DNA from 4 places in the Nonomuraea sp. NPDC049504 genome. Region 2 is predicted to be linked to each of the others. Evidence: riboswitches for the same ligand, from Rfam matches in the RefSeq annotation. Region 2 holds a riboswitch; each other region holds the start of a gene.
The links. A riboswitch is a leader RNA that binds a small molecule or an ion and turns the genes downstream of it on or off. The one in region 2 is predicted to bind cyclic di-AMP.
Positions count from the first base shown of each region.

Region 1: it holds a riboswitch for cyclic di-AMP, as region 2 does, so the genes downstream of both, AB0K28_RS41800 (hypothetical protein) here and AB0K28_RS16130 (hypothetical protein) in region 2, are expected to answer to the same signal.
Region 3: it holds a riboswitch for cyclic di-AMP, as region 2 does, so the genes downstream of both, AB0K28_RS29500 (NlpC/P60 family protein) here and AB0K28_RS16130 (hypothetical protein) in region 2, are expected to answer to the same signal.
Region 4: it holds a riboswitch for cyclic di-AMP, as region 2 does, so the genes downstream of both, AB0K28_RS10400 (C40 family peptidase) here and AB0K28_RS16130 (hypothetical protein) in region 2, are expected to answer to the same signal.

Region 1 is NZ_JBFAPT010000030.1:105,940-113,470, reverse strand. It holds gene AB0K28_RS41810 (DeoR/GlpR family DNA-binding transcription regulator) at 1-392, shown strand, start outside; gene galT (galactose-1-phosphate uridylyltransferase) at 389-1,462, shown strand; cyclic di-AMP (ydaO/yuaA leader) riboswitch at 1,534-1,672, shown strand; gene AB0K28_RS41800 (hypothetical protein) at 1,678-2,634, shown strand; gene AB0K28_RS41795 (DUF2716 domain-containing protein) at 3,234-4,550, shown strand; partial or broken gene AB0K28_RS41790 (response regulator transcription factor) at 4,650-5,088, opposite strand; partial or broken gene AB0K28_RS41785 (ATP-binding cassette domain-containing protein) at 5,086-5,229, opposite strand; gene AB0K28_RS41780 (hypothetical protein) at 5,395-6,183, shown strand; gene AB0K28_RS41775 (site-2 protease family protein) at 6,206-7,510, opposite strand.
Region 2 is NZ_JBFAPT010000007.1:178,139-185,669, forward strand. It holds gene AB0K28_RS16085 (TetR family transcriptional regulator) at 1-193, opposite strand, end outside; gene AB0K28_RS16090 (antibiotic biosynthesis monooxygenase) at 254-544, shown strand; gene AB0K28_RS16095 (VOC family protein) at 541-1,053, opposite strand; gene AB0K28_RS16100 (rod shape-determining protein) at 1,084-2,037, opposite strand; gene AB0K28_RS16105 (class I SAM-dependent methyltransferase) at 2,159-2,758, shown strand; gene AB0K28_RS16110 (hypothetical protein) at 2,778-2,933, shown strand; gene AB0K28_RS16115 (PadR family transcriptional regulator) at 2,926-3,426, opposite strand; gene AB0K28_RS16120 (MDR family MFS transporter) at 3,483-4,952, shown strand; gene AB0K28_RS16125 (DUF5302 domain-containing protein) at 5,001-5,201, shown strand; cyclic di-AMP (ydaO/yuaA leader) riboswitch at 5,369-5,509, shown strand; partial or broken gene AB0K28_RS16130 (hypothetical protein) at 5,755-6,180, shown strand; gene AB0K28_RS16135 (alpha/beta hydrolase) at 6,345-7,190, shown strand; gene AB0K28_RS16140 (helix-turn-helix domain-containing protein) at 7,224-7,531, opposite strand, start outside.
Region 3 is NZ_JBFAPT010000017.1:15,402-22,932, reverse strand. It holds gene AB0K28_RS29515 (MFS transporter) at 1-993, opposite strand, end outside; gene AB0K28_RS29510 (hypothetical protein) at 1,057-1,911, opposite strand; gene serA (phosphoglycerate dehydrogenase) at 2,153-3,742, shown strand; gene AB0K28_RS29500 (NlpC/P60 family protein) at 4,234-4,935, opposite strand; cyclic di-AMP (ydaO/yuaA leader) riboswitch at 4,987-5,128, opposite strand; gene AB0K28_RS29495 (3-isopropylmalate dehydrogenase) at 5,228-6,274, shown strand; gene AB0K28_RS29490 (branched-chain amino acid aminotransferase) at 6,519-7,531, shown strand, end outside.
Region 4 is NZ_JBFAPT010000004.1:288,557-296,087, reverse strand. It holds gene AB0K28_RS10420 (type III pantothenate kinase) at 1-44, shown strand, start outside; gene AB0K28_RS10415 (hypothetical protein) at 109-591, opposite strand; gene lysX (bifunctional lysylphosphatidylglycerol synthetase/lysine--tRNA ligase LysX) at 736-2,217, shown strand; gene AB0K28_RS10405 (LuxR C-terminal-related transcriptional regulator) at 2,807-3,019, shown strand; gene AB0K28_RS10400 (C40 family peptidase) at 3,170-4,099, opposite strand; cyclic di-AMP (ydaO/yuaA leader) riboswitch at 4,222-4,373, opposite strand; gene AB0K28_RS10395 (amino-acid N-acetyltransferase) at 4,651-5,226, shown strand; gene AB0K28_RS10390 (RDD family protein) at 5,312-6,724, shown strand; gene AB0K28_RS10385 (RDD family protein) at 6,837-7,325, shown strand.

The sequences.
Region 1 (7,531 bases), on a different contig from region 2:
AGGTCTTCCACCGCAACCCGCGTGCCGACCGCACGGTCGTGCTGACCGGTGGCGTGCGCACGCCGTCCGACGCGCTGGTGGGGCCGGTCGCGGTGGCCGCGATCCGCCGCCTGCACGTCGACACGCTCTTCCTCGGCGTGCACGGAATGAGCGTGCGGGCCGGGTTCACCACGCCCAACCTGCTGGAGTCGGAGACCGACAGGGAGCTGGTGGCGGCGGCGACCCGGCTGGTCGTCCCCGCCGACCACACGAAGTGGAACACCGTGGGCATCAGCACGATCGCGGAGCTGAGCGAGGCCGACGTGGTCGTCAGCGACGCGGGCCTGCCCGAGGAAGCACGCACTGAGCTGGCCGAACGGGCCGGCGAACTGATCATCGCGGAGGGCTCGTGAAGCGCACCATCACCCATCTCGCCGACGGACGGGAGCTGATCTACTTCGACCGGCGCGACGACGCCGACAGGAGCGCGATCGACCGCCGGCCGCTCGAGCCCCGGCCGCCGGCCTCCGAGCTGCGCTACGACCCGCTGACCGAGGAGTGGATCGCGATCGCGGGGCATCGGCAGACGCGGACGTTCCTGCCCACGGGCGGCACGGCCGAGTGCCCGTTGTGCCCGTCGACCGACGAGCGGTCGACGGAGATCCCGTCGTACGACTACGACGTGGTCGTGTTCGAGAACCGCTTCCCCTCTTTTTCCGGAAATTTTGGGACTTATGAGGATGTGGGCGGGCTGAGTGAGGTCCGGCCGGGAGTGGGGCGGTGTGAGGTGGTGTGCTTCACCTCCGACCACGACTCCTCCTTCTCCCGGCTCTCCGACGCCCAGGTGGAGCTGGTCATGGAGGCGTGGGCCGACCGCACGGCCGAGCTGTCCGCCATCGAGGGCGTCGAGCAGGTCTTCTGCTTCGAGAACCAGGGCGAGGAGATCGGCATCACCATCGCCCACCCGCACGGCCAGATCTACGCCTACCCGTACGTCACGCCCAGGACGAAGCTGCAGCTCGGTGCGGCGCAGCGGTACAAGGGCAACCTGTTCGCCGACGTGCTGGCCGCCGAGCGGGCCGCGGGCACGCGGGTGGTGGCCGCGAACGAGCTGTGGACGGCCTTCGTGCCCGCCGCGGCGCGCTGGCCGTTCGAGGTGCACATCTATCCGCACCGGCAGGTGCCCGACCTGGCGGCGCTGACGGAGGCGGAGCGGGCCGCGTTCGCGCCGCTCTACACCTCGGTGCTGCGGGCGTTCGACGGGCTGTTCGGGGTCGTGATGCCGTACATCTCGGCCTGGCACCAGGCGCCGGTGCGTACGGGGAGGGAGCTGGCGTACCTGCACCTGGAGCTGTTCAGCATCCGGCGGGCGCCGAACAAGCTCAAGTATTTGGCCGGCTCGGAGTCGGCGATGGGGGCGTTCGTGAACGACGTACGGCCGGAGGAAGCGGCGCGTATGCTCCGGTCACAGATAGATCACTAATAGATTTCTACTTAAGGTCGCATGACTCGTGATCTACCACTAATATCCCCATATGCGGCGGCCGTAACCCGGCCGACCGCCCGCCTAATCCCGGGCGCGTCGCCCGGGAGCCGGGGACCCAATCCGCACCTTGGGGTGAATCCGCGACAGCGGTAGGGAGCTCCATGCCCGAACCCGTCAGCTAACCCGGCCGGCAGAGGGAGAGGAACTCCTACGTGGCGGCTTCGTCCCCCGCGAAACTTGCCATCGGTCTCGTCACCGCCGCCGCCCTCGCCATCCTCCCGGCGAACGTCGCGGCGGCCGCGCCCAAACCGACCGAGTCCGAGCTCCGCGCCCAGCTCAAGCAGCTCAACAACAAGGTCGACAAGCTCATCGAGAAGTACAATCTCAAGCGGGTCGAGCTGGCCGAGGCGCAGGAGGCCGCCAGGAACGCGCAGGCCAAGCTGGCCGCCGCCGAGCAGACGCTGGCCGCGGCCGAGCAGCGGGTCGCCGAGATCGCCCGCCTGCGCTACCAGAACATCGACCCGTCGCTGCCCGGCTTCATGCTGCCCAGCAACGGCGGCAGCGCGGCCCTGCTCGAACAGCTCACCGCCGAGCAGCAGGCCGTCGTGCAGAGCGTGGCCAAGGCCCGCGACGAGCGCAAGAAGGCCAGCGAGGAGGCCGCCGCACTGACGGCCAAGATCAAGTCGGACGCCGCCACGGTCGCCGGCCAGCGCGGCGAGGCCGAGGACGTCATCAAGGACATCGAGAAGAAGCTGCAGGACCTGGTGCCGGTCGCCACGGGCCGCAAGTCCAACGGCACCTGGGCGCCCGAGCTGCCCGGCGGCACCGACAACATCACCCCGCGTACGCGGCTGATGAAAGCCCAGGTGGAGAAGAACTTCGCGCTGCCGTTCACGGTCGGCTGCTTCCGCGGGGGCTCCAGCGGCGAGCACCCGCTCGGCCGGGCCTGCGACTTCATGATGAGCACCGGCGGCAGCATGCCCACGGCCGCCAACAACGCGCTCGGCGACCGCCTCGCGGAGTGGGCGCTGCAGAACAAGGACAAGCTCGGCGTGAAGTACGTGATCTGGAAGCAGCGCATCAACTCCGGCAGCGGCTGGCGCACGATGTCCGACCGCGGCAGCATCACCGAGAACCACTACGACCACGTGCACATCTCGATGAACTGAAAGAGGGACGAATAGCATCTGATGGGCTATTCGCGCATTTGAAGAAGGCATTTGAGCTGGTCATCGTCCTGCCCGGGTGACCTTCATCGAGGTTGTTGTGCACGGCCGTCTGCCTGCTGACTTCGAGGTTCGCCAGACGGATCTCGCATCAGATGCGAGCATGTCGCATCTGGTGCGAGGTGGTACTCAGGGTGAAACGGGTCCTGCTACCCGCGCACCCAGGCCAAGTAGTCTGTTCCGACCGCGGCGAGCTGGCCCCACCCTTCGTGGTTCCGGGCGGCCGAGGTGTCCTGTGCGATCTGTGGTCGGCGCGACCGTGGTCGGCACACCGGCATCGGTGATGCTCCGGCGTGCTTTAGTTGCATGCTCGTCGATCGCGTGGACGGCCTGCTCACGGGGCCTGACCGGAGCAGGCCGCGAGGGGTCAAGAACCGGCACCGGCTCCTGTCGTGTACAGCCAGGCCGTCGAGAGCTAAGGGTCTGAATTACCCCAGCTCGTGGACATATGTGCCTTGGTTCCTGCAGGATTCAACCTCGATCATTCGAGGAGGCGGCCCTCATGCGTGAGCGGCATATGAGTTGATCAGGACTGAGTAGAGGTGGATGACGTGGCCGAAGCGCCTGAGATGCTGCTGTCTGTCTTTGAAAGCCAGTTACGAGGCCTGGTTCCGCAGGACCTGCCATGGGGAGCCGTCGTCGAGCGGGACGGGCCGCTGGTGCGCACCCACTATGGCACCCACGGGACCGTCGACCACACCGGTCCAGCCAGCGACGACCTGGCGGAGTTGATCCGTCGACAGCAGGACCTCTTCGCCGCGCGCCACGAGCCAATCGAGTGGAAGGTCTACGCTCACGACTCTCCGCTACTCGGCGAATCGCTGCGGGCCGCGGGTTTCATCCCCGGGCCGGAGCGCACCGTTCTCGTGGCTGACATCGCGGACGTCCCGTCGCTCGAACTCCTTCGGCCGGGCATGCAGGTACGGCACCCTCTCTCCGGAGAACGTGAGCGACTCTCCCGTAGGGCCGCGGCCGCACCCGATCAACGACGGCCGCTCTCGGAGATGGAGGCCGACGGAATGGCCCGCGGGACGGGATTGGAGATGGAGATCCTGGTGCTGGAGTACGACGGGCGAATCCTGGACGCGCTCTGGATCGAACGCGTGGGCGGCACCGACTTCGCAGCCATCGGAGGCATCACCGGCCCCCGCCGCGAACTACTCCAAGCCGCGGCCGCATGGGCCGAATGGCGTGGTCTACGCGTGTTCCGGCCCCGTACGCCGCGATATCTCGTAGCCGAAGCGCCCGACTCGCTGGTGCCCGCTTACGTCACCACGGGCTTTCATGAGATCGCCCAGGTGAGCACCTACCGATGGGCGCCCGCAGGTGAGCCGGCCACTGACCGTGCCACGAAGCAACTCCTGTCCGACCCCGAGCACGACGAGATCTGGAAGCGGTTCGAGACCCGGTTCGAGGTGACCTATGAGACCGCCGATCGCGGCATCATCGAACCTCCAGACTCCGCCACCTGGCTTCTCGCCACCGTCGAGCGCTCGAACGATCCCTTGCTGACCCAGGTGGAGGAGGTCATCAAGCGCGGCATACGCGCCGGTGCTCGATCTGGAGATCGACTCTACTGTCTCAAGTGGCACATCAGCGGATCCCGTATGGATCCGCTCCGTGCCGGTGAGCCAGGTCAACCACGCTGGGCAAGTTACGCCTACCTCGTCGATGAACACGTCATCCAGGTCACCAAGGACCTCAGGATGGGCACGTTCGGCAACTGGCGCGAAGCCTCCCTGTGTGTCTTCGGCGAGGAACTCCTGGCACACGTGGACGAAGAACTGACCGCGCTGCTCGGCACCGTCCTGCGACGCGGTGGGCGCCCGATCGGCAACGTCTGGAGCTTCGGTCCCTGACGACATGCCGCCCGCGCGGATTCAACCCGACAAAGGCCGATCGGAGCAGCTGCCATTCCCACACTCTGAAAAGACTCTCCGCCACCACGGGGTGAAGGGTCAGGGCTGTTCAGGCGCGCGTGGGACGAGCAGCCTCCGGTTGAACGCCTCGGTGACGGCGGCGGCGCAATCCCCCACGCCGAGCTTGGCGCAGATGTTCAGAAGGTGGCTCTTGACCGTGGCCTCGGTGATGAACAGCCGGGCGGCCGCCTCACGGTTGGTGTTCCCGGCCGCCACGGGTTCGAGGACCTCAAGCTCACGCCGGCTGAGCAGTTGCGGCGCGGGCGGCCTGACCCGGTTCATCAGCCGTGCCGCGACCGAAGGGGACAGCACGCTCTCGCCCTTGGCGGCGGCCCGCGCACCCCGCAGCAGGTCCTCCCGGAGAGTCCTTGAGCAGGTACCCGGTCGCACCCGCCTCGATCGCGGGAAGGACGCGGGTGTCGGTGTCGTAGGTCGTCAGAACCGGCACACGCGCGGTGACGCCGAGCCTGGTCAGCTCCACGGTCGTGGTCTTGCCGGCGCCGTTCGGACCGAGGATGCCGAAGATCTCACCCTCCTGGACGGTGAGCGAGACATCATCGACCGCGATCTTGTCGTCGTAGCGTTTGTGGAGGTCGCGTACCTCGATCACTGGTGGCATGCGCGCGTCCTTCCGTGGTCGGCCCATCGGTGATTGGCGCATTCAGCGTGCTACGACCAGCACCTCCGCCACCATCGGGCAGGAGACGCGCATGACGAAAGTGGCATCCCGTACCTGCCGAACGGCAGATGCGGCGGTCTTCTCCCGCACGCCAGGGTGAGCGCCATGTCATCGATCACCCTCACTCCCCCGTCGGTCCACACCAACGCCTGGTTCCCCGGGCGGCTCCTCGGTGGCGGCGCCCTGGTGCTCGGCCCGCTCCTGTGGTTCGCCGGGCTGGCGCTGCGCCATCTGGCGTGGAGCACGGCGGACTTCACGCCGGAGCAGCGGGCGTCCTTCGCCGCGCAGCCGTTCGCCGCACCCGAGCAGCTGGCCGCGTACGTCGTGAACCCCGGGCTCGCCACGGCCGGGTACGCCCTCTACACGGCAGGCGCCATCGTGCTGTGCCTGGCCTTCGCCACGCTGGCCAGGGTGGTCGCCACGCGCTCGCCACGAGCGGCCCTCCTGGGCGGCGCGCTGCTGGTCGTGGGGCTGTTCTCGCGCCTGTACTGGGCCGGGGTGGACGAGACGGCCCTGCGGCTCATCGGGACGCTCGGGCTGGAGCGGACGACCGGGATCGTCATGGACCTGTACGCGGACATCTCCTACGGGCCCTGGCGGGTGCCGGTCTCGGCCGCCTTCGGCCTCTACCTCGGGACGCTGGTCCTCGGCGCGGCCGCCTTCCGTTCGGGCGTGTTCGGCACCGGGCGGCTCGCGCTGTTCGTGTTCTCCGGGTGGCTGTGGACCGGCGTGCTGAAGAGGAGCGAGCTTGTCGACGGCGTCCTGTCGGGCGCCGCCCTGTGCCTGGTGCTGGTGCCGTTCGGGATCACGGTGCTGCGCGACGCCGTGCCCGAGCTGCGGGTGCAGGCGCGACCTGCCGGAGAGCGGGCGCGGCTGCGGGTGCTGAGCTGGTGACGCCCAGCGGACCGCCAAGGGGTCAGTTCGTCAGCGTGAGCGGGTTGACCAGGTCGGCGTAGACGAGCAGGCCCGCCATGATGATCATGACGATCGCCACCGCGTACGTCACCGGCAGCACCTTCGCGATGTCCACATAGGCGGGCTCCGGCCTGCGCATGATCCTGGCGTAGGCCCGCTTGATGCCCTCCCACAGGCCCCCGGCGATGTGGCCGCCGTCGAGCGGCAGCAGCGGCAGCAGGTTGAACATGCCGATCGCCAGGTTGAAGCCGGCCAGCAGGTTGACGAAGATGGCGATCTTCTTCTCGGTCGACAGGTCGGAGGCGAGGATCTCGCCGCCCATGCGGCCCGCGCCGACCACGCCGACCGGGCCCTCGGGGTCGCGCTCCTCGCCGGAGAAGGCGGCGTGCCAGACGCCGACCATCTTGTTGGGCAGGTTGAGCAAGGAGCTCGCGACCCTGACCGACAGGTCGCCCATGTAGCCGACCACCTGACCGATGCTCTGCTTCTCCATGACCTCGGTGGGCAGCACGCCGAGGAAGCCGACGTTCTTGTCGATCTTCGTCGGGTCGTCGAGGTTGGGCCGGTCTTGGGCGATGAGCGTGACGTCGAGCGTCATCGGCTTGCCGTCGCGGACGATGCTGACCTTGGCCGGGCCGGGGCCGTGGGAGCGGATGAGCTTGGTGGCGTCGTCCCACGAGGTGATCTTCTTGCCGTCGAAGGCGACGATCTCGTCGCCCGGCTTCATGCCGGCCTGGGCGGCCGGGGTCGGCTTGTCGGCGGGCGTGCACTGCGCGCGCTGCTCGGAGATCGGGATCACGCACGTGTTGGTGTCGGGCGAGACGATCGGGGCCCAGGTGGGCAGGCCGATGCCGACCAGCAGGATGCTGAAGAAGACGAAGGCGAGCACGAAGTTCATCGCCGGGCCGCCCGACATGATGATGACCTTCTGCCACCACTTCTTGCGGTAGAAGACGCGCTCTTCGTCGCCCGGCCGCACCTCTTCCTGGGCGGCGTCGCGGGCCGACTCGATCAGGCCCTGGAACGGCCCGGTGGCGGTGCTGCGCACCTTGGTCGGGTCGTCGCCGGGACGCGGCGGCAGCATGCCGATCATGCGGATGTAGCCGCCGAACGGGATCCACTTGATGCCGTATTCGGTCTCGCCCTTGCGCCGGGACCACGCGGTGCCGCCGAACCCCACCATGTATTGGGTGACCTTGACCCCGAAGAGCTTGGCGGGGACCAGGTGACCGAGCTCGTGCAGCGCGATGGAGACCATCAGGCCGAGGAGGAACAGGATGATCCCCACGGCGTAGAGCCAGTTCATCTAGACGCGCTCCCGGCAAAC
Region 2 (7,531 bases):
TGAGCAGCGTGCGCTTGTTGCCGAAGACGAAGTAGATGGTCTGGACGGCCACCCCCGCCCTGGTGGCGACGTCCTGCAGGTTGGTGGCGCCGTAGCCGTCCTGGACGAACAGCTCGCCGGCGGCCCGCAAGATGCGCGCCCTGGTCTCTCTGGCCTTCTGGGCGCGTTTGCCCGCCCTCTTGACATCGCTCATTCGCTGAAGTTTAACTCTAGTTTAGTCACTAGAAGTCAACTCTAGCGAAGGACTCCAACCATGTCCGTGCTCCGCATCGTCCGCTTCACCGCCGACCCCGCCGACGCCGACCAGATCCTCGCCAGGCGCGCCGACCTCATCAGCGCCGTACGCGCCCGCTTCCCCGGCCTGTCCGAGACTCGGCTCATGCGGCCCGACGAGCGCACCTGGGTCGACTCCTGGGTCTGGGAGTCCCAGGCCGCCCTGGAGGCGGTGGTCGCGGTCGCCCACGACCTGCCCGAGGCAGGACCGGCGTTCGCCCTGGTCAAGGACCCGACGAGTGAGGAGGGAGAGATCATCGACGAGCGCTAAGGACGCCAGCGGCGCAGGTCCGTCTCCTTCTCGTACGCCTGCGGATTCGGATACGTGACCAGCTCCACCGTCGCACCCCAGGGCGTCCGGCAGTAGACGAACCGGTTGTGCGGGCCCGCCTCGGGACCCGGCAACGGCACCGGCTCCGACAGCGCCGTCCCGCCCGCCTCGGTGACCAGCCGCAGCGCCTCGTCCAGGTCGTCCACGTACACCGCGACGTGCTGCCACCCCAGGTCACACGGCACCACGGGCCCGCCCTGCCGGGGCCCGCTGAACTCGAACAGCTCGATGCCGGGCCCGCCCGGCAGGCGCAGCATGCGGACCGCCACCTCGGCCGTGCCCTGCGGCACGCCGAGGCGCCGCTCGGTCGCCCAGCCGCCCTTGGGTCCCCGCTCGCGCGGAAGGGTGTCGAAGAGCACCTCGGCGCCGAACGCCCGGACGAAGAACGCGGTGGCCGCTTCCAGGTCGGGCACGGTGACCCCGACGTGATCGATGCCGCGGACGGTCATGGCCTACCTCCTGTCGGAACGGGGGGTCGCTCACCTGCGGCTGCGGAACCTCCCGATCAGCCCCAGCTCGTCCACGCAGCGGCCCAGCCCGAGCGCCACGGCCTCCAGCGGGCGGTCCGCGCGGCGTACCGGCATGCACAGGGCCCCGCGCAGGCACCGGCCGAGGCCGCGCAGCAGCGCGCCGCCGCCCACCACGACCGCGCCGCGCACGCCGAGGTCGGCGGCCAGCTCGGCCGGGCAGCGCTCGACGGTCTCCACCGCCGTGCGCGCGATCGACTCGAACGACGGCTCGGTGGCCTCGAAGATCTTCTGTACGGGCAACACGAGGTCGTGCTCGCGCCCGGTCTCCGGGTCCCTGGCCCGCACGGTGACCTCGGGGTTCGTGCCCGAGGACCGGCGCTTGGCCGACTCCGCCTCGTCGTCGTCGAGCAGCAGGCCGTGCTCCCGCTCGACGAACCTGGCGATCGCCCGGTTGACCGCCAGCCCCCCGTACGGGACCGAGCCCGACGCCACCACCGACTCGCCCGACAGCACGGCGATGCGTGCGCTGTCGCGGCCGATGTCGATCACCATGTGCCCCGTGCAGTCCGACAGCTCCAGGCCCGCGCCGAGCGCCGCCGCCACCGCGTGCGGCACCAGCCGGGCGATCCTGGCCTCCGCCTCGTACGCGATGTCGCGCAGTGCCGCCCGGTCGATCGGCGTCGAGTCGCCGGGCAGCGCCATGACGACGCGCGGGCGGGAGTAGGGGTGCCAGTGCACCTTGCGCAGGAAGTGCCGGATCATGCGCCGGGCCAGCTCGGTGTCGGCGGGCAGCCCGCCGCGTACCGGCCAGCACGTACGGCCGCCGCCCCCGAGGGCGGCGGCTTCCGCGCCGTAGCCGATGACCTTCCCGGTGCGGCCGTCGCACATCACCGCCGAGGGCTCATCGAGCACGATGCCCTTGCGCTTGGCGTAGATGCGCGTGCTTGCGGCTCCGAGGTCCATCGCCAAATCACGACCGAAAACACTCATCGCAGGACATATTTCCTGAGCCGCTCCAACGCAACACCAGGAAGAGAACCGGGCATTTTTACCGAATCGGCGTTAGCGCCGCGATACTTGACGCGTGCTCGACTACGACCGGGAGGCCGCCCGCTACGACGAGACGCGCGGCGGCCTGCCCCGCGCGCGGGCGGCCGCGCGGGCGGTGCGCGAGTTGTTGCCCGGCTCGTTGCCCGGCTCGTTGCCCGGCGGCGGCACCCTGCTCGACGTCGCCTGCGGCACCGGGCTGGTGACGCGTGAGCTGGCCGGGGCCGGGCTGCGGGTACTCGGGGTGGACGCCTCCACCGGGATGGCCCGCCTCGCCGCCGGCCGGGTGCCGGTGGTGCTGGGCGACGGCCGCCTGCTGCCCGTACGGGATCGGTCGGTGGCGGCGGTCACCACGATCTGGCTGCTGCACCTGCTCGACGACGCCCGCCCGGTGATCGCCGAGGCCGCCCGCGTCCTCCGCCCCGGCGGCGTGTACGTCACCACCGTCGACAAACGCGCCGCCCATGACGCGAGCATGCCCGTCGACCGGCGGCCCGCCGACGGGGCCGCCACGGTGATCGAGGCGGCGGCCCGGCACGGGCTGCGGCCGTGTGGTGAGACCCGCTTCACCGGCCACGGCCAGAGCACGTCCGAAGCCCCCGACCCGATCTTCCGCCTCCTGGCCTTCACCGCCTGACAACGAGTGGCCGAGGCGGATGACGTCCACGACGGGGGAGAGCGGCAGGTCGCGGGGCAGGTGCCCGCCGAGGACGGTGACGCCGAGCGAGCACGGCCCCTCGCACGACGTGGACCAGGGTGGTGACCAGGCCGCGGCCGGCGTCATGGCCGCCGGGCGCGGCTGGATCAGGTGACGGGACGCCTGAGGTCGGCGAGGGTGTCGTCGGCCCACTGGAGGCCGGTGCGGGCCATGGCGAGGCCGAGGGTGTGGGCGTGGTGGCCGAACTCGCCGGGCCGCAACGACTCCAGTTTCTCCAGCCGCGCCACGTAGCGGGCCCTGATGCGCTCGAGCACGGCGACGGCCTGGTCGCGGTCCACCAGGTGCAGCAGGAACGCCTGGAGCGCGACCTCGCTGCGCACGGTCATCGCGGCGTCGTGCTCCTCCATCCACCCGCCCAGCTCGCGGCGGCCATCGGGCGTGATGCGGTAGATCTTGCGGCCCCTCGCGCCCTCCGACTCGACCTCCACGAGCCCGTCGGCGGTCATCTTCACCAGCTCGGGATAGATCTGCGTGTGCCCGGCCTGCCAGACGTGGTTGAGCGATTGGTCGAACGTCTTGGCCAGGTCGTAGCCGCTGGCCGGGCCCACGGCCGAGAGCAGCCCGAGCAGCGCGATCCGTAGGGACATGGTGGCCAGCATATCGAAGACTTGACATGTCAGAAGTTACATATCACTCTTCACCTGTGAGAGCTGACAAAAAGGGTGGCGTCGTCGTCCTGCTCGCCGTGCTCGGCGGCATGTTCCTGGCGATGCTCGACCAGACGATCGTGGGCACCGCGCTGCCGCGCATCGTGGCGGAGCTGGGCGGCGGCCCGCTCTACACGTGGGCGGTGACCGCCTACCTGCTGACCTCCACGGTCACCGTGCCGCTCTACGGGCGGCTGTCCGACCAGCACGGCAGGAAGCCGCTGCTGCTGATCGGCATGGCGGTGTTCCTCATCGGCTCGGCGCTGTCCGGGGCGGCGCAGGACATGACGCAGCTCATCGCCTTCCGCGCCCTCCAGGGGCTCGGCGCGGGCGCGCTGCTGCCGCTGTCGATCGCGCTGGTCATGGAGATGTTCCCGCCCGGCTCGGGCGGGGCCCGCGTGCAGGGGGCGCTCGGGGGCGTGATGGGGCTGTCGTTCCTGGCGGGGCCGTTCCTGGGCGGGCTGTTCACCGACCACGCGAGCTGGCGCTGGGCGTTCTACGTGAACGTGCCGATCGGCCTCGTGCTGATCGCGATCATCGTGCTGCGGCTGCCGCGCCGGCCCGGCACCGGCGGCGGCAGGCCCGACTACGCCGGCATCGCGGTATTCACCGTGGCCGTCACGTCCCTGCTGCTCGGCCTGACCGAGAAGGGGCTCGACGGTCACACCTGGACCGACGTGGCCGTGGCGGGGCCGATCCTGCTGGCGCTGGTGCTGCTGGCCGTCTTCGTGGCGGTCGAGCGGCGCGCGGCCAGCCCGATCATGCCGATGGAGCTGTTCGCCAACCGGTCGTACACGCTGGTCAACCTCACCTCGTTCGTCACGGCCTTCTGCATGTACGCGGGTGTCGTCTTCCTGCCCCGCTACTTCCAGGAGGCGCTGGGCGTGGCCGCCACCGAGTCGGGGCTGCGGATCTACCCGCTGACGCTGGGCATGGTCGCCGGCAGCGTGCTCATGGGCGCGCTGATGTCGCGGACCGGGCGGTACAAGCCGTGGCTGCTCGTCTCGCCGTTCCTGCTGGTCGCGGGCGCGCTGCTCTGCCTCAACCTGGCGGTGGACAGCCCCGGCCTCGCGGTCGCGCTGTGGATGCTGCCGCTGGGGCTCGGCATGGGGCCGATGCTGTCCGGGCTGACGGTGGCCGCGCAGCAGTCGGTGGAGCCGCGCCACCTCGGCGTCGCCTCGGCGAACCTGGCCTTCTTCCGGCAGATCGGCGGCTCGGTGGCGCTGGCCGTCGGCGGCACGCTCTACACGGCGGAGTTCGCCGCGAGCGTACCCGGGGCGGGTGCCGCAGCCGCGCACGCCTCCGCAGCCGCGCTGGTCGTGCCGTCGCTCGGGGTGGCGGGCGCGGTGATCGCCCTGGTCGCGCTGGTGGCGCTGCCCGACAGGCGGCTCGCGGACCCGGCAGAGCCGGCGGACCGGCCGCCGCGGCGGCCTGAAGACACGGTGGAGGCCGGTTTCGCGTCATGAGCGGGGGCGTGCGAAGCTTTGAGTGTCCCCAACACCATGGAGGTCCTCATGGCGGATACACCGGAGCCGGAAGTCAGCGAAACTCCCGAGGACGAGATGAAGCGCAAGTTCCGCGAAGCGCTGGAGCGCAAGCGCAGCCAGCAGGCGGGCTCGGGCGCGGGTGGCAGGGGCGTCGACCCATCGAAGATTCACGGGGCGCACGGTCCGGCTGCCAATAAGAGATCGTTCAGGCGCAAGAGCGGCGGCTGAGGACTGAATCCTCAGGGGGCACGGCATGCCGTGCCCCCTTTTTGTATGCATTCCCGCTGAAGGTAGATCTTTGTCCGATTCGTGGTGAAACGTTTGCGGGTGTCCGATCCCGTCGTTAGAGTGTTCGCCATTACCAGCCGGTGACCTAGTCCTTACCCAAGACGGACGACCGGCTGGCGCCGAATCCCGAACCATTCGGGAACCGGGGAACCACCCGCATTCGGGGTGAATCCGGCCCGCGCGGCCGGTAGGGCAACTCCACCGCCCGAACCCGTCAGCTAACCCGGTAGGCGTGATGGAGAGGATCACGTATTACATGTTCCAGCGCGTCGTACCCCCAGACCGCTCTTTGACGGCCGCCCGCTGAGCGGCCCCCTTCCCCAGGCTCGTCATTTGCGCTCCGCGTAGCGCCGCGGGGTCCCCCGCCCCGCCGCGCCCCCATCCCCTCGCGCCCGAGCGCAACTCCCCCGTCCCCTCGTGAAGGGTTTGCTGCTTCATGTCTGCTCGTTTCAGCCTGCGTTCCCTCGCCACGCTGACCGCCTGCTGCGTCGGCATGCTGACCTGCGCCAGTACGGCCGCGCACGCCGACACCCCCGACAAAGACAGGAAGATCCTGCTCAAGGGCTCGACCACGGCCTCGTACTTCTGGGACGACGCCTCCGGCCGGGCCGGTGACACCGGGCTGCCGGCCAGCGGCAAGCCCATGCAGAAGGGTCTGGCGGCCAGCCCGAGCTGGCCGCTGATGACCGAGGGTTACGTGGTCTACAAGGGCAAGAAGGCGCCCTTCTTCGTCGGTGACCGCGGGCCGGGCGAGCCCTCCAACCGCGGCATCATGCTCGATCTCGACGCCAAGACGTTCGCCGAGCTGACCGGCGGCAGGTTCAACTCCAGCACGCTCGGTGTGGACGGCGTCGGCGGCCAGGGCCACATCGAGGTCGAGTACGTCATCACCAAGTGGGGCGACGGCGTGGGCAAGAAGAACCACCCGGTCCCGTTCTCGACCGGCGCCTGGTCCAGGCGTGACAGGAACCCGGCGCCCCCGCCCGCCGACCAGGAGCAGGACTCCCAGGCCGGTGGCATCGCCGTACCGGCCGCCCGCTGACGGCTTTACGCCACGTGTACCAGAATGACATTCTGGCCTGCGTGACGACCCGTGTAGCCGCAAACGGCATTGAGATCGCCTATGACAGCTTCGGCGCACCCACAGGGCGGCCGCTCCTCCTGATCATGGGGCTCGGCGCCCAGCTCATCCAGTGGGACGAAGGGTTCTGCCGGCTCCTCGCGGAGCAGGGACACCACGTCGTACGGTTCGACAACCGCGACGCGGGACTGTCCACGCACATCCACGACGCGGGCGTCCCCCAGCCGGGGGCGCCCGCGCCGTATTCGCTGACGGACATGGCCGCCGACACCGCCGCGTTCATGGACGCCATCGGCTGGCCGTCCGCGCACGTCGTGGGCGCCTCGATGGGCGGCATGATCGCCCAGACATTGGCCATCGAGCACCCCGAGCGGGTGCTGACCCTGACCTCCATCATGTCCACGCCGGGACCCGACGTCGCCCCGCCCACCCCCGAGGCGATGACCGCGCTCATGACGCCGCCGCCGGCCGACCGCGCCGGCGTGCTCGACCAGTCGGTGGTGACCTGGTCGACGATCGGCTCACCGGGCTACGAGCTGGACGAGGAGGCCATCAGGGAACGGGCCGGCCTGGCCTACGACCGCTGCTTCGATCCGGCGGGCACGGCCCGGCAGTTCGCGGCGATCAGGGCGTCGGGCGACCGTACGCAGGCGCTGGCCGGCGTCCGCGCCTCCACGCTGGTGATCCACGGCGAGGCCGACCCGCTGATCCCGGCGGCCGGCGGCCGGGCGACGGCGGAGGCGGTGCCGGGGGCGCGGCTGGTGACGTATCCGGGGATGGGGCATGACCTGCCGAAGGCGCTGTGGCCCGACATCGTCGCCGAGATCACCAAGCTGACCGCGTCCTGAACCCTCCGGCTCTGGTCGGCCCGCTGGGGCCGATCAGAGCCGCGCGTGCTTCTCGCGGCAGCGCATGATCTCGTGGACGTTGTCCTCCGCCCACTCGGCCACCACCGAGATCGGCCCGTGCAGCGAGCGCCCGAGGCCGGTCAGCGTGTACTCGACCCGCGGCGGCACCTCCGCGAACACCTCGCGCGTCAGCAGCCCGTCCTGCTCCATCGCCCGCAACGTCTGGGTCAGCACCTTGGGTGTGACCCCGCCGATCCGCGCCCTGAGCTGGGTGAACCGCATCGGCCCCCCGATGAGGCAGAGCAGCACGAGGGCCGACCACTTGTCGCCGATCCGGTCGA
Region 3 (7,531 bases), on a different contig from region 2:
CAGGTGCGCCCACACCGAGCCGAACAGCGGCGTGGCGATCGCGGCCGTGGTGCCACCGCCGAACATCACCGTGGCCAGCACCATCGCGCCGCGCTTGTCGAGGCGCCTGGCCAGCCGCACCCACAGCGGCATGGTCAGCAGGATCGGCCCGACGAGGGCGGCGAAGAGCGTCTGGGTGGCCCCCGCCGAGCCGAGCGTGTACGTCGCGAAGTAGGGCGCGGCGGCCAGCATCATGCTGACGGCCAGCATCTGCGTGCAGGCCAGCACGGTCAGCCAGATGAACGCCGGGTTTCCCTTGATCGCCGCGAACTGCTCGCGCCACCCGCCGCGGTCCGGCTCCGGCGCTCCCGTCATGGGGGCGCGGGCGGTGCCGAGGAACGAGGCGAGCATGGCGACGAGCAGGATGACGGCGATCGTCAGGCCCATCGTCCGGTAGCTGCTCAGCGTGCCGTGCGCGCCGTCGCCGGTGGCGATGGCCGGCGCCAGCACGCCGCTGATCGCGGTGGCCGCGCCGATGAAGACCATCCGCCACTGCAGCAGCGCCGTGCGCTCGTGGTAATCGTGCGTCATCTCACTGGGCATCGCCTTGTACGGCACCTCGAACAGCGCGTACGCGGTCGCCGTGGCCATGAAGCAGGCGCCGACGTACAGCGCGGCGGGCACCCCGGTCAGCGGCGGCCCGGCGAACACCAGGAAGAAGGCGACCGGCAGCGTGCACGCCCCGGCGAGCAGCCAGGGCCGGCGCGGCCCCCAGCGCGAGACCGTCCGGTCAGACCAGCGCCCGACCAGCGGGTTGATGATCAGGTCCCAGATCTTGGGCGCGGTCACCACCACACCGGCCAGCCACGCGGGGACGGCGAGGAAGTTCGTCATGTAGAACAGCAGCAGCAGGCCGGGCACCGCGTTGACGGTCGAGGTGCAGAACGACCCGATCCCATAGCCGAACCGCACGCCTTTCGGGACGGTGGCCGTGCCCACCCCCGGTGTGATCATTACCTCATTGAAACCGAGTGAGGGCTCGTTGGGGAGGGCCCACTTTCGCGGGCCCTCCGCCGGTCAGTCGTTCACGCTGGCGCAGACCACGTGCGCGCCGATCTCGATCATCCGGCGCTCGCTGCGCGCGTCGGCGACCCTGGCCATCAGGATCGGCGCCCCTGAGGCGGCGAACTGCGGCAGCCGGGCGCGTACGAGGCGGTGCAGGTCGCGTACGACGTCCTCGGCCGCGGACATGTGCACCTTGACGTGCAGCATGATCCCGGGGGCACCGGACGCCGTGCGCGCCTCGCTGATCCAGACGTGGTGCACGAGCGGGAAGTCCATCAGCAGGTACGCGATGGCCTGCCGCAGCGCGGGCAGGATCGGATGCGTGCACCGCCGGTAGCCGGGGTCCACCTGCTGCATCGGCCCCGACAGGTGCGGCCGCGGCGCGGGCACCCACGGCAGCGCGGGGGCCTCGGGCGACGGGGGAGCCACCTGCGCGAGCGCGGCGCCGCGTGACACGGTGGCCATCGCGCCCGTGGCGTAGGCGGCGGGCGCCGCCCCCGACAGCACGGGTGTGGGCCCCGTGCGCGTCGTGGTGAGGAAGCGTTGGAGATCGTCGATGGGCACGGCCGCGGCGGCCGGGCCTGCCGCGTCGATCACGATCTCGCGTACTCCGGTGACGCGCTGGATGTCCAGGATGGTGTCGGCGTCGCAGGCCGACAGCGAATGGCTTCCGCGGTGCCGGGCGTAGGTGGCGGCGCTGGTGTAGCCCAGCAGCACCCGGTCACCTACTTGAGTGGTCCCGAGGACCACGGAACGATCTGGTCGCACTGCCACCAGGACTCCACCGTCGGCAAGAGCGCCCAGCAGGCGGTGCGGAGTGCCATGCTGGGCGAGCACGTCGGCAAGCGCAGGATTCCCGATGCTCATATGACGAACCATAGGTAGTCGGCCACGGCTTATCAGGCTAATGGCGAATAAATCTCCCGATCAAGACAAAGATGGGAGCGGCGTGGATGACTTTCCACTCTGCTGGGTACAGGGCCTCCCGTCTCACATCGTGAGTCCCTCGTGAACGCGTTCACAAGCGCCCGATAGACTCTGTGGGACCGCCGGGGGGATCCGTGGACGTGTCCCTCCCAAGCCCGCCCTGCCTTAAGGATCCACACCAGTGAACAAGCCCGTCGTTCTGGTCGCAGAGGAGCTGTCCGAGGCCGGTCTCGCCGTACTCGGCGCTGATTTCGAGGTCCGCCACACCGACGGCGCCGACCGTTCCCAGCTGCTGCCCGCCCTCGCCGACGTTGACGCGCTCATCGTCCGCTCCGCCACGCAGGTCGACGCCGAGGCCATCGCCGCCGCGCCCAAGCTGCGGGTGGTCGCCCGCGCGGGGGTCGGCCTCGACAACGTCGACGTCGAGGCGGCCACCAAGGCCGGCGTCATGGTCGTCAACGCTCCGACCTCCAACATCACCAGCGCCGCCGAGCAGACCATCGCGCTCATCCTGGCCAGCGCGCGCAACACGGCCCAGGCCCACGCCGCGCTGAAGAACGGTGAGTGGAAGCGCTCGAAGTACACCGGTGTCGAGCTCGACGAGAAGGTCGTCGGCATCCTCGGCCTCGGCAAGATCGGCCAGCTCGTGGCCCAGCGGCTGGCGCCGTTCGGGGTCGAGCTGATCGCCTACGACCCCTACCTGCCGCCGGCCCGCGCCGCGCAGATGGGCGTCCGGCTGGTCAGCCTCGACGAGGTGCTCAAGCAGGCCGACTTCATCACCGTCCACCTGCCCAAGTCCAAGGAGACGGTCGGGCTCATCGGCGACCGCGAGCTGCACCAGGTCAAGCCCAACGTGCGGATCGTCAACGTCGCGCGCGGCGGCATCGTCGACGAGGGCGCCCTCTACGCGGCGATCAAGGAGGGCCGGGTCGCGGGAGCCGGCCTGGACGTCTTCGCCAAGGAGCCGTGCACCGACAGCCCGCTGTTCGAGCTCGACCAGGTCGTCGTCACGCCCCACCTCGGCGCCTCCACCCACGAGGCCCAGGAGAAGGCCGGCACCCAGGTCGCGCGCAGCGTGAAGCTGGCCCTCGCGGGCGAGTTCGTGCCCGACGCGGTCAACGTCCAGGGCGGCGCCGTGGCCGAGGACGTCAAGCCGGGCCTGCCGCTGGCCGAGAAGCTGGGCCGGGTCTTCACCGCGCTGGCCGGCGAGGTGGCCACCAAGCTCGACGTCGAGGTGCGCGGCGAGATCGCCGCCCAGGACGTGCGGGTGATCGAGCTGGCCGCGCTCAAGGGCGTCTTCGCCGACGTGGTCGAGGAGCAGGTCACCTACGTCAACGCGCCGCTGCTGGCCAAGGACCGCGGCATCGCGGTCGAGCTGGTCACCAGCTCCGAGAGCCCCGACTGGCGCAACCTGGTGACCGTGCGCGGCGTGCTGGCCGACGGCCGCACGGTCTCGGTGTCGGGCACGCTGTCCGGGCCGCGCCAGATCACCAAGATCGTCGAGGTCAACGGCTTCGAGATGGAGATCGAGCCGACGGCCCACCTGTGCTTCTACACCTACACCGACCGCCCCGGCGTCGTCGGCGTGGTCGGCCGGCTGCTCGGCGAGCACGGCATCAACATCGCCTCGATGCAGGTGGCCCGTGACGTCAAGGGCGGCAAGGCGCTCATCGCGCTGACCGTCGACTCGGCGATCCCGGCCGAGGTGGTCGAGCAGATCGGCGCCGAGATCGGCGCCGAGAGCGGCCGCTCGGTCGACCTGGAGGACTGACCCTCTGACCTGCGCAGGGCCGTCACCCGTTCGGGTGGCGGCCCTTTTGCGTCTCAGGATGCGAGATAGTAGGACATCCAAGCACTGTCCTCGGGTACTGTAGCCGGTGATGCGCCAGGTTCTCGTACTCATTACCTGCCGCGGCGGGGCCTGTTAGGGCAGGTCGACGACCCGCCGCGGTGCGCGGCGTATACGTCGGCCGTCAAGTCCCTTCGTCCGGTCCGTGACCCGGACCACGAGATTCAGGCCCGGTCGGGCTCGCGACCGGAGTCCGGCTTCCCCCCTTTCTCAGGAACACGTCCGCGAAGCGAGATGAGCCACATGTACGAGATGTATGCCTACAACCGTGCCGAGGACCAAGAGGACGAGGCGGCCGAGGCCGTCCAGATGGCCCTCGACCGGCGTGACAACGGCGGAGCCCCCCAGAGCAGGTGAGCCCAGAACGGCCCCGCGCTCGTTCGCACGGGGCCGCTCGTCCGGGTGGTGCAAGGTCAGAGGGTCGCGGTCAGCATCGACGGAGCGGGGTCATCGCGCCGTTTCTGCAGCTCGCGCCACTGACGGACGCCCTCGCGGTCGGGCCTGACCGCTCCGACGAACGCCTGCCGGCGCCAGTCGGAGAGCTTCTCCTCCTTCACCACGTCGCCCGAGTGCGGCGCGTGCACCATGTAGCCGGGCTTGGAGATCATGCCCACGTGACCGAGTCCGCTGAAGAAGACCAGGTCACCGGGCTTGAGATGGTTCCAGCTGATTTTCCGGGAGAACGCGTTGTACTGCTCGGCGGCGGTGCGCGGCAGGTGGATCCCCGCCTTCTGGTACGCCCTGAGCATGAGCCCGGAGCAGTCGTACCCGCTGCGGCTCGTGCCGCCCCACACGTACGGGATGCCGCGCTGGTGCATCGCGAACCTGAGGGCGGTCTTCCAGGCCGGCTTGGGCGCGCGCTGCTGCTGGATGCGCTTGACCTCGGGGCCGGTCAGAGTGATCGAGCCGGCCGCGTTCGTACCGGAGCCGGATTTCGTGCCGGGGCCGGATTTCGTGCCGGGGCCGGATTTCGTGCCGGGGCCGGATTTCGTGCCGGGGCCGGATTTCGTGCCGGGGCCGGATTTCGTGTCGGGGTCGGAGTTCGTGTCGGGGGAGTGACGGCTTTCACCGGGGCCGGCGGGCGTCGGCGCGGCGGAGGCCGGAGGGGGGCACACGATGAGCCCGGCGGCGACACCCGCCAGGGCGATGGCAATGCGAGACAGGGGTCTGTCCTTCCATGCGGCCGGCCGGGTTAGCTGACGGGCTCGGGCCTGGAAGACAGCCCTACGGCGAAGCCGATTCGCCCCTGGGGGAGAGGTGGGTCCCCGGCTCCACGCACCTGCTGCGTGGATTAGGCCTGACGGACTCTAACGAATCGGTCAAAAGGTCGCAATGCATGCAAAATCGGACGTCCGGAAAATGAGATGATGTGTTCGTCAGTCGAGACGAGCCGGTAAGCTACCGCCCATGGAGTCGCGTAACATCCGCCTGGCTGTCATCCCCGGTGACGGCATCGGCACCGAGGTCGTCGCAGAAGGGCTCAAGGTCCTGGATGCCGTGGGCACCAAGATCGAGCCCACCCACTACGACCTGGGCGCCGCGCGCTATCACCGCACCGGCGAGACGTTGCCCGACTCGGTGCTCCACGAGCTGCGCGGCTACGACGCCATCCTGCTCGGCGCCGTCGGAGACCCCAGCGTGCCGCCCGGCGTCCTGGAGCGCGACCTGCTGCTGCGGCTGCGGTTCGAGTTCGACCACTACGTCAACCTGCGCCCGGTCAAGCTGTTCCCCGGCGTGCGCACCCCGCTGGCCGACACCCCGCCCGAGAAGATCGACATGATCGTCGTCCGCGAGGGCACCGAGGGCCTCTACGCCGGCACCGGCGGCGCCATGCGGCGCGGCACCCCGCACGAGATCGCCACGCAGGAGTCGCTCAACACCGCACACGGCGTCGAGCGCGTGGTCCGCTACGCCTTCGAGAAAGCTCAGTCGCGCCCGCGCAAGAAGCTCACGCTCGTCCACAAGACGAACGTCCTCACCTTCGCGGGCGACCTGTGGCAGCGCACCGTCAACCGGGTCGCCGCCGACTACCCCGAGATCGCCGTCGACTACTCCCACATCGACGCGGCCTCGATGTTCTTCGTCACCCAGCCCGAGCGCTTCGACGTGGTGGTCACCGACAACCTCTTCGGCGACATCATCACCGACCTCGGCGCCGCCATCGCGGGCGGCATCGGCCTGGCCGCCAGCGGCAACATCAACCCCGACGGCGCCGCGCCCAGCATGTTCGAGCCGGTCCACGGCAGCGCGCCCGACATCGCGGGCCAGGGCAAGGCCGACCCGACCGCGACCATCCTCTCCGTCGCCATGCTCCTCGACCACCTCGGCCTGAGCGCCGAGGCGGCCAGGGTGGAGCAGGCCGTCGCCGACGACATCGCGGCGCGCGTCGCGGGGTCCGCCCCGCGCGGCACGCAGCAGATCGGCGACGACATCACCGCGCGAGTATCCGGCTAGGACCGCCTAGCCCGATCACGAGCGCCCGGCGGCCCTGAGGGGACTGCCGGGCGCTTTTTCGTGTCCCTGTACGGAGAAATGGGGGCTATATCCCCCATTGACCCCTTGCCATCCCATATAGCGAGACAATAGGAAGTACGGACTGCCTCCCGGCGCGGCCGCCTCTCGCGGCCGTCGCAGAAACCGCAGACAGCGGGCAGCTTCCGGTAGGTTTCGGTAGATCGCAGAGAGAAGGACCGACGTCATGACCATCGCTCAGAAGCTCAGCTTCGACGTGCAGCTCTCCGACCATGCTCGCACCGCGGCCGAGCGGGAGCAGGTACTGGCGAACCCGGGGTGGGGGCAGGTCTTCACCGACCACATGGTCTCGATCGACTTCACCGAGGGTAAGGGCTGGCACGACGCGCGCCTCGAGGCGTACGGGCCGCTCGTTCTCGACCCGGCCACCGCGGTCTTCCACTACGCCCAGGAGCTGTTCGAGGGGCTGAAGGCGTACCGGCAGGCCAACGGCTCGATCGTGATGTTCCGCCCGTACGCCAACGCCACCCGCTTCAACCGCTCGGCCCAGCGCATGGCGATGCCCGAGCTGCCCGAGGAGACGTTCGTCGAGTCGCTGGACCTGCTCGTCAGCACCGACAAGGAGTGGGTGCCCACCGCCGAGGGGCACAGCCTCTACCTGCGGCCCTTCATGATCGCCACGCAGCCGGCGCTCGGGGTCAACTACCCGTCGAAGACGTACCGGTACATGGTGATCGCCTCCCCGGCGGCCTCCTACTTCACCGGCGGCATCAAGCCCGTCTCCGTCTGGCTGTCCACCGAGTACACGCGGGCCGCGCCCGGCGGCACCGGGTTCGCCAAGTGCGGCGGCAACTACGCCGCGGCCTTCGTCGCGCAGCGGCAGGCCGTCGAGAACGGCTGCGACCAGGTCGTCTGGCTCGACGCGCACGAGCACCGCTACGTCGAGGAGATGGGCGGGATGAACCTGTTCTTCGTCATCGGCGGCAAGCTCGTCACCCCCGCGCTCACCGGCACGCTGCTGCCCGGCATCACCCGCGACTCGATCCTGGAGCTGGCCGGCGACCTCGGCCTGGAGACCGAGGAGCGGCTGGTCAGCGTGGAGGAGTGGCAGGCCGGCTGCGAGAGCGGCGAGCTGACCGAGGTGTTCGCGTGCGGCACCGCGGCCGTGGTGACGCCGGTCGGCACGGTCAAGGGCGCCGACCGCTCATGGACGATCGGCGACGGCACGCCCGGCCCGAT
Region 4 (7,531 bases), on a different contig from region 2:
CCCTCATCGGGCTGCGGCTGATCTACCACAGGAACGCCGGCTGACCCCCGTACACGTGAAAGAGCGGCCCCCCGCCGATGCGGGGGGCCGCTCGTGTGCCTGCCACGGTCAGTGGCGGGCGGAGTAGATGTAGTCCCAGCGGCCGCAGTTCGTCGGCCACGCGTTGCGCTGCGGGCCGGCCTGGCAGACCTTCACCCGCACGGCCGAGACGTCCTCGACCTCGAAGCGGAAGCGCTCGAAGCCGGGGTAGCCGCAGTACTTGTCGGTGTAGACCGTGTCCCAGCCGCTGCGGAACTCGCGGGCCTGGAAGGTGACGAACGCGCACTTGCCGCCGCGGCGGTAGGTGCGGTTGTCGCGGTCGTAGAGGCGGCCGGCGACGCTGACCTCGTTGTGGGTGCCGCGCCGGTTCCAGTCGACGCCGATCCAGCCCTCGGCCTTGGCCAGGCCGAACTTGGCGTGGACGGGGCCCCAGCTGTCGGAGGAGTCCCGGTGGTGGTCGAAGCTGGAAGCCTGAGCGGCGGTGGGAAGTGACAGGGCGAGAGCGGTCGTCGCGGCGGCGGCCAGGAGCCCTGTGGCGATCTTCTTGAACATCTTCTCTCCTTGAGCTCCCTGGGCCGGCTCCCTACCGGCTCCCCCCTGAGCTCGTGAGATATTGGTAAGCCAGGACTCTTGCAGAGGATCTACAGCAGGCCGACGAGCCCTTGCAGTTCGCCATATCCCCTACCCTTTGATGTTGTGAGCGACGAACTTCCCGAGCAGATGCGCATCCGGAGGGAGAAGCTCGACCGCCTTCGCAGCGAGGGCGTCGACCCTTACCCGGTGAATTTCCCACGCACGGCCACCAACGCCGAGGTCAGGGAGAAATACCAGGGCCTGGAGCCCGACACCTCGACCGGCGACAGGGTCGCGGTCGCGGGGCGCGTCATGCTCAACCGCGTGGGCGGCAAGCTCTGCTTCGCCACCCTCCGCGACGGAGGCGGCGACCTGCAGGTGATGATCTCCCTCGACAAGGTGGGCGAGGAGTCGCTGGCGAGCTGGAAGCGCGACGTCGACCTCGGTGACCACGTCGGCGTGAGCGGCGAGGTCATCACCTCGCGGCGCGGCGAGCTGTCCATCCTGGCCGACAGCTGGCAGATCACCGCCAAGTGCCTGCGCCCGCTGCCGGAGAAGCACATCGGCCTCACCGACCCCGAGGCGCGGGTGCGCCAGCGCTACGTCGACCTCATCGTCAACGACGAGGCCAGGAAGATGGCCCGGGTCCGCAGCGCCACCGTGCGCGCGGTGCGCGACTTCTGGCACGAAGAGGGCTACCTCGAGGTCGAGACGCCGATGCTGCAGCCGATCCACGGCGGCGCGGCGGCCAGGCCGTTCAAGACCCACATCAACGCCTACGACATGGAGCTCTACCTTCGCATCGCGATCGAGCTCTATCTCAAGCGGCTCGTGGTGGGCGGCATCGAGAAGGTCTTCGAGATCAACCGGAACTTCCGCAACGAAGGCGCCGACTCGACCCACAACCCCGAGTTCACGATGCTCGAGGCCTACGGCACCTACCTCGACTACAACGACATGGCCGACCTGACCCAGCGCATGTACCAGAAGGCCGTGGTGGCCGCACTCGACACCACGGTGGTCGTGCACGACGGGCAGGAGATCGACCTCGGCATCGCCGAGTGGCCGCGCATCACGCTCTACGGCGCGGTCTCGCAGGCCGTGGGCGAGGAGATCACCACCTCCACCACCCTTGAGGAGCTGCGCAAGCTGGCCGACCGCCGCGAGGTCCACTGGGACCCGAAGTGGGGCTCGGGCAAGCTCGTGCAGGAGCTGTTCGAGGCGCTGGTCGAGCACACGCTGGTGCAGCCGACGTTCGTCATGGACTATCCGCTGGAGACCTCGCCGCTGACCCGCCAGCACCGCGACAACCCGCTGCTGACCGAGAAGTGGGACCTCATCGGGTTCGGCACCGAGCTCGGCACCGCCTACTCCGAGCTGATCGACCCGATCGAGCAGCGGCGCCGGCTGGTCGAGCAGTCGCTACTGGCCGCCGGCGGCGACCTCGAGGCCATGCAGCTCGACGAGGACTTCCTGCAGGCGCTCGAATACGCCATGCCGCCGACCGGGGGCATGGGCGCCGGCATCGACCGGATGATCATGGCCTTCACCGGCAAGAACATCCGCGAGACCATTCTGTTCCCGCTGGTCAAGCCCAGCCACTGAGTCCAGCCACTGAGCCCAGCCACTGAGCACATGTGCGGCGGCGCTGCCCTGAGGGCGGCGCCGCCGTTTCGCGTGCGCGGTCAGGGCACTTCTGGACGCCTGCGCCGAACCGCATTCTGGTCGGCCCGCTTTCCGACATTTGATCGTCTGTAAGCACCTGGTCAAGTTCGCAGGCCCGCAGGCGGGTCGGGCGCGCAGGTGCGGGCGGCTCCGCCGCGTGGCCAGGGGCGGCCGTCGCGAGCCGTCGCGAGCCGGCCCGCGACGAGGCCGCGCCGCCCTGGAACACCTCGCCGACCGGCCGTTCCGTCGTGCTGCCCGTACGTCGGCCGGGCGGCTTCTCATGGGTGCGATGAGAAAGATCGAAAGGCGTTCAGCGCCGATTTTCGCGTTGTGTGGGCTGCTTAATCGGCGGCGTTCTGTAGTGCTTTATCGCCAGGGCGTCACATATTTCGGATCATGTCAATAGTGCTGGTCAAGCCACACGGTTGTCATGCTTGACGACCTTTCCAGAATGCGTTTACGGTCTGCGAGGAGCAACCTGGGTCCGGTCGAGAGGCCCACGTTCTGCTGTTGGGGGGGAGGGCTCCCGATGGAAGTGCTCACTGAAGGTGTTGAACTCAGCCATGCGGACCTCGCATTGCTGTCGGAGCTGGCGAAAGGGGTCACGGTCGACCGGGTGGGGAGACGGCTGGACATCAGCGGCCGTACCGTACGCCGGAGACTGCGGGGCATCTGCGACCGCATCGGCGTCGCCACGGCGATCGAGGCCGTGGCCTGGGCTGCCCGCCGCCAGCTGATCTGATCACCGGCGACGGGCTCGTGTGGGGCGGGCCCTGCGGGCCCCTGTAGGGCCTTCTGCGGACCTCGCAGGGCGGCTCCTATCGGGGCGGGCTCGGTTGGGGCGGCTCCAGTCGGGGCGGGCTCGATCGGGGGCGGCTCCAGTCGGGGCGGCTCAGTCGGCGATGCGCACCGCGCCGGCGAAGGGCCGCCGCTCGATCGAGGCGATGCGGACGACGTCGCCGGTCCGCGGGGCGTGCACCATCATGCCGCCGCCGAGGTAGATGCCCACGTGGTGCAGGTCGCTGTAGAAGAACACGAGGTCGCCTGGGCGCAGCTCGGAGCGGTCGATGTGGCGGCCCGCCGTCCACTGGCTGCCGGTGTAGTGCGGCAGCGAGATGCCGACCTGCTGGTACGCGGCCATGACGAGGCCGCTGCAGTCGTAGGAGCTGGGGCCTTCTGCGCCCCACACGTACGGCTTGAGCTGCTGCGTGAGCGCCCACCTGGCGGCCTGGGCGGCCTTGCCGCTGCCCACGATGGGCAGGTTGACGCGCTGGGCCCGGGTGCCGGGCCGGCCCGCCTCGCCGAGCGCCCGCCTGAAGAGGTTGCTCTCGACCTTGGTGACCAGCTTGGTGATCTTGTCGCGCTTGCCGTCGAGGTCGGAGATGAGCTTCTCGACCTCCTTGATGCGGGTCGCGGCGCCCGCCTTGGCCCGCTCGGCGGCCTCCCTGGCCTTGGTGACCTGGTTGACGGCCTCGCCCTGCTGCTGCTGCAGCACGTACGTGGTGGCGGCGCGGTCGAGGAACTCGTCGGGGTCGTCGGAGGTGGCGAAGGCGAGGGCGCGGCTGAGGCCGCCGGTGATGTAGGCGTTCTCGGCCAGTGCGGCGGCCTTGGCGCGCTTGGCGGCGAGGTCGGCCTCGCTGGTGGCCAGCGTCTTCTTCGCGGCGTCAGCGGCCCGCTTGGCGCTCTTGAGCTTCTCCCGCTGGCTGTTGTACTCCTCGGCCAGCGTCTCGATCTCGGTGTGCATCTTCTCGACCTGCTTGGCGAGGTCTTGGAGCGAGGGCTTGGGGTCGGCGGACGCCGAGCCGACGGGGGCGGCGACCAAAAAGGTGGCCAGTGTGACACTTATTACACCGAGCAGACGCGACCGCCGGGAGGCACGTTGCGGAGGGCGGGCGTGCTTGCCCGCGATCGTCCTCTCACGCCTGCGCGTGCGCTTCACCAACCAGCTCCTCTCGTCGACGCCTGCCGGGTTAGCTGACGGGTTCGGGCCGGAGCAGCCCTACCGGACGTTGCGGATTCACCCCGATGGTGGCGCTGGGGGGCGTCACCGGCGGTTCCCCGGCTCCTCCTCGCGGAGGATTAGGCGTGTCGCCCGCGCGCGACACGCGGGGAACATCGTCGCTGGACACTAATGCACTCCGGGTTCGTGCTCAACCAGAACTGCCGACTCTGTAGAGGTTTCACAACCGAAGAGTCACAAGGTGATCTCGTGCCTGGCCGTACGAAACGCAACTTATGACGGATTTGCCGCTCGATCTGGTGACTCGCGGGCCTGCTCAGAGCTCGTGCTCGGATGAGCACGAGTTGTAACAGCATGGGCCGAGACGTGGGAGTTAGGGCCGAGCCGTAATGACATCTGTACCCTGGAGGGCCATGGAGCAGGTGGCCGAACTGACAACAGCTGAGACCGCGGTGGTGGTCCGGCGCGCCCGCACGCCCGATGTGCGGGACATCAGGAGGCTTGTGGACACCTACGCGGGGGCGGGCTCGGGCTCGCGGCTCCTGAAGAAGGCCACCGTCACCCTGTACGAGGACGTACAGGAGTTCTGGGTGGCCGAACGGGGCGGGCAGGTCGTCGGTTGCGGTGCGCTCCACGTGCTCTGGGAGGACCTCGCCGAGGTCCGTACCGTGGCCGTGGACCCGCAGTGCCGTGGCATGGGCGTCGGCCATCGGATCGTCTCGGCGCTGATACAGCAGGCGAATGATCTAGGTCTGCGGCGTGTATTCTGTCTGACTTTTGAGGTCGACTTCTTCGCAAGACTGGGCTTTCGCCAGATTCAGGGCACGCCGGTCTCACCCGAGGTGTACGCCGAACTGCTGGCCTCGTACGACGAGGGTGTCGCGGAGTTCCTCGACCTGGAACACGTCAAACCGAACACCCTGGGCAACACCCGCATGCTGCTGCATCTGACATCGGGTGACGCGGACCTTGACCAGATGGAAAGGTGATTGTTGATACCTATGTCGATACGTTGGGCAGCACAGGCATGTGTCCTGACACGTGCCACATGCGCACTCGAAGCGAGGTGACACGGTGAGCACCGGACAGCCGCCGTATCCACAGGACGAATCCGGCGAGAACTCTGCACCCGGCACCCCTTACGGGCAGCAGAACGCGGGCCGCCACCCCGGCGAGCCCGACCCGGACGTCACTGTGGTCGGCTACCGGGCGGACGATGCCTACGGGCAGCAGCCCCAGTACGGACAGCAACAACAACAGTACGGCTATGGCCAGCAGCAACCCCAGTACGGCCAGCAGCCGCCCTCATACGGCCAGCAACCCCAGTACGGCCAGCAAGGCTACGGCCAGCAGCAGCAGTCGCAGCCCGGTTACGGCCAGCAGGGCTACCCCCAGCAGGGCTACGACCCCCAGCAGCAGCAGCAGGGCTACGACCCTCAGCAACAGCAGGGCTACGACCCCCAGCAACAGCAGGGCTACGGCCAGCAGCAGCAGTCCCAGCCGGGCTATGGCCAGCAGCCCCAGTACGGACAGCAGCCCCCGTCGCAGCCCGGCTACGGGCAGCAGCAGGGTTATGACCCCCAGCAGGGCTATGGCCAGCAGCAGCAGGGTTACGGGCAGCAGCCGCCGTCCCAGCCCGGCTATGGCCAGCAGCAGGGCTACGGCCAGCAGCAGGGCTACGGCCAGCAGCCCCCGTCCGGCCAGCAGGGCTACGGTCAGCAGCAGCAGTCCCAGCCGGGCTACGGCCAGCAGGGCTACGACGCCCAGCAGGCCTACGGGCAGCAGCAGGGTTACGGCCAGCAGCAGCAGTCGCAGCCCGGTTACGGGCAGCAGGCCTACGGCCAGCAGGGCTACGACCCCCAGCAGCAGTACGGCCAGCAGCCCGGCTACGGGCAGCCCCAGCCGTACGGCCAGGGCGGCTACGGCCAGCAGCCCGGCTACGGGCAGCCCTACGGCCAGCCGGTCGGCGTCCAGCCGCCCGGTGCGCCCGCGCCGCTCGCCGAGTGGTGGCAGCGCCTGCTCGCCAGGCTCCTCGACGGCGTCATCTTCGGCATCGTCATGTACGTGGTGCAGCTCCTGCTGGCGCCGCTGTACCCCTCCTACAGCTCGATCACGGGCCTCACGAGCGGGCTGACCTTCGGGATCCTGTACTACGTGGTCGTCTCGATCGTCGTCACCATCGTCTATCTGCTCTACGACTTCCTGCTGACGAAGATGAAGGGCCAGACCGTCGGCAAGATGGCGCTGGGCATCAAGGTCGTCCAGGTCGGCGGGCAGCTGCAGCCCGACGGCGTGCCGACCGACGTCGCACTCAAGCGCGCCCTGCTGACGGTGGGCGGCTACATCTTCTACTGGGTGCCGATCCTGGGCCCCATGATCGCGGGGCTCATCTACGCGCTCAACGGCGCGTCGCAGCTCTGGGACAAGCCGCTGCACCAGACGTTCGGCGACAAGTTCGGCAAGACCGTGGTCGTCAAGGTCAGGTAGCCCTTCAGGGCGACACAAGGGCCGGCTCTGCGCCGGCCCTTGTGTTATGTCCGGGTCCCCCGGTGAAAATGGTCAGAGTCCCCGTGCGCCGCGAACACGTGAGGTGGGAGATATGGCCGGGACACCACCAGGACCGCAGGCCCGCCCCGCTGAATGGTGGGAACGCCTGGCCGCCCGCTTCATTGAAGCGCTCGTCTTCGGGGTCTTCTATTACATTCTGTTCATTGCGCTGTGGGGCTTCTTGCGGACTGTCGGGATGTCGGAGGTGTTCGGTGGCCGGCTGCCCGGGGTGATCGGATGGGCGGTGGCCGGGTTCGCTTATGCCGGTTACGACTGGTGGGCTCATTCACGGCGCGGGCGCACGTTCGGTAAGGCGATCATGCGGATTCGCCTGGCGCCGGACGACCGGCCGCCCCGTACGCTGCTGAAACGGTCGCTGGTCTATCCGGCGCCGCTGATGCTCATGGGCATTCCGGTGGTCAATCTGGTGGCCGGAATGCTGCTCTTCGGCGTGGGGCTGCTCATCCTCATGGACAAGCCGCTGGAGCGGGGGCCGCACGACAGGGTGGCGGGAACGCGGGTGGTAAAAGATCTTCGGTGAGACCGGCGTACCTGGGGCGATGTCTTTTCGTAAAATTTTCGGTTGATCCGGTAAGGAGCCTGGAGAGACTGGCATTAGGCTATGGGGCGTCCGGGTTGCCGGATGATGGCGCCCCTGCGACACGCAGGGCATCTGTGTGCCGCTATGGTCGGGTACGGGTGGTCATCGCCCGCGCGTCATGAGGAGCCGGGCTCCCGTGGCGGCGC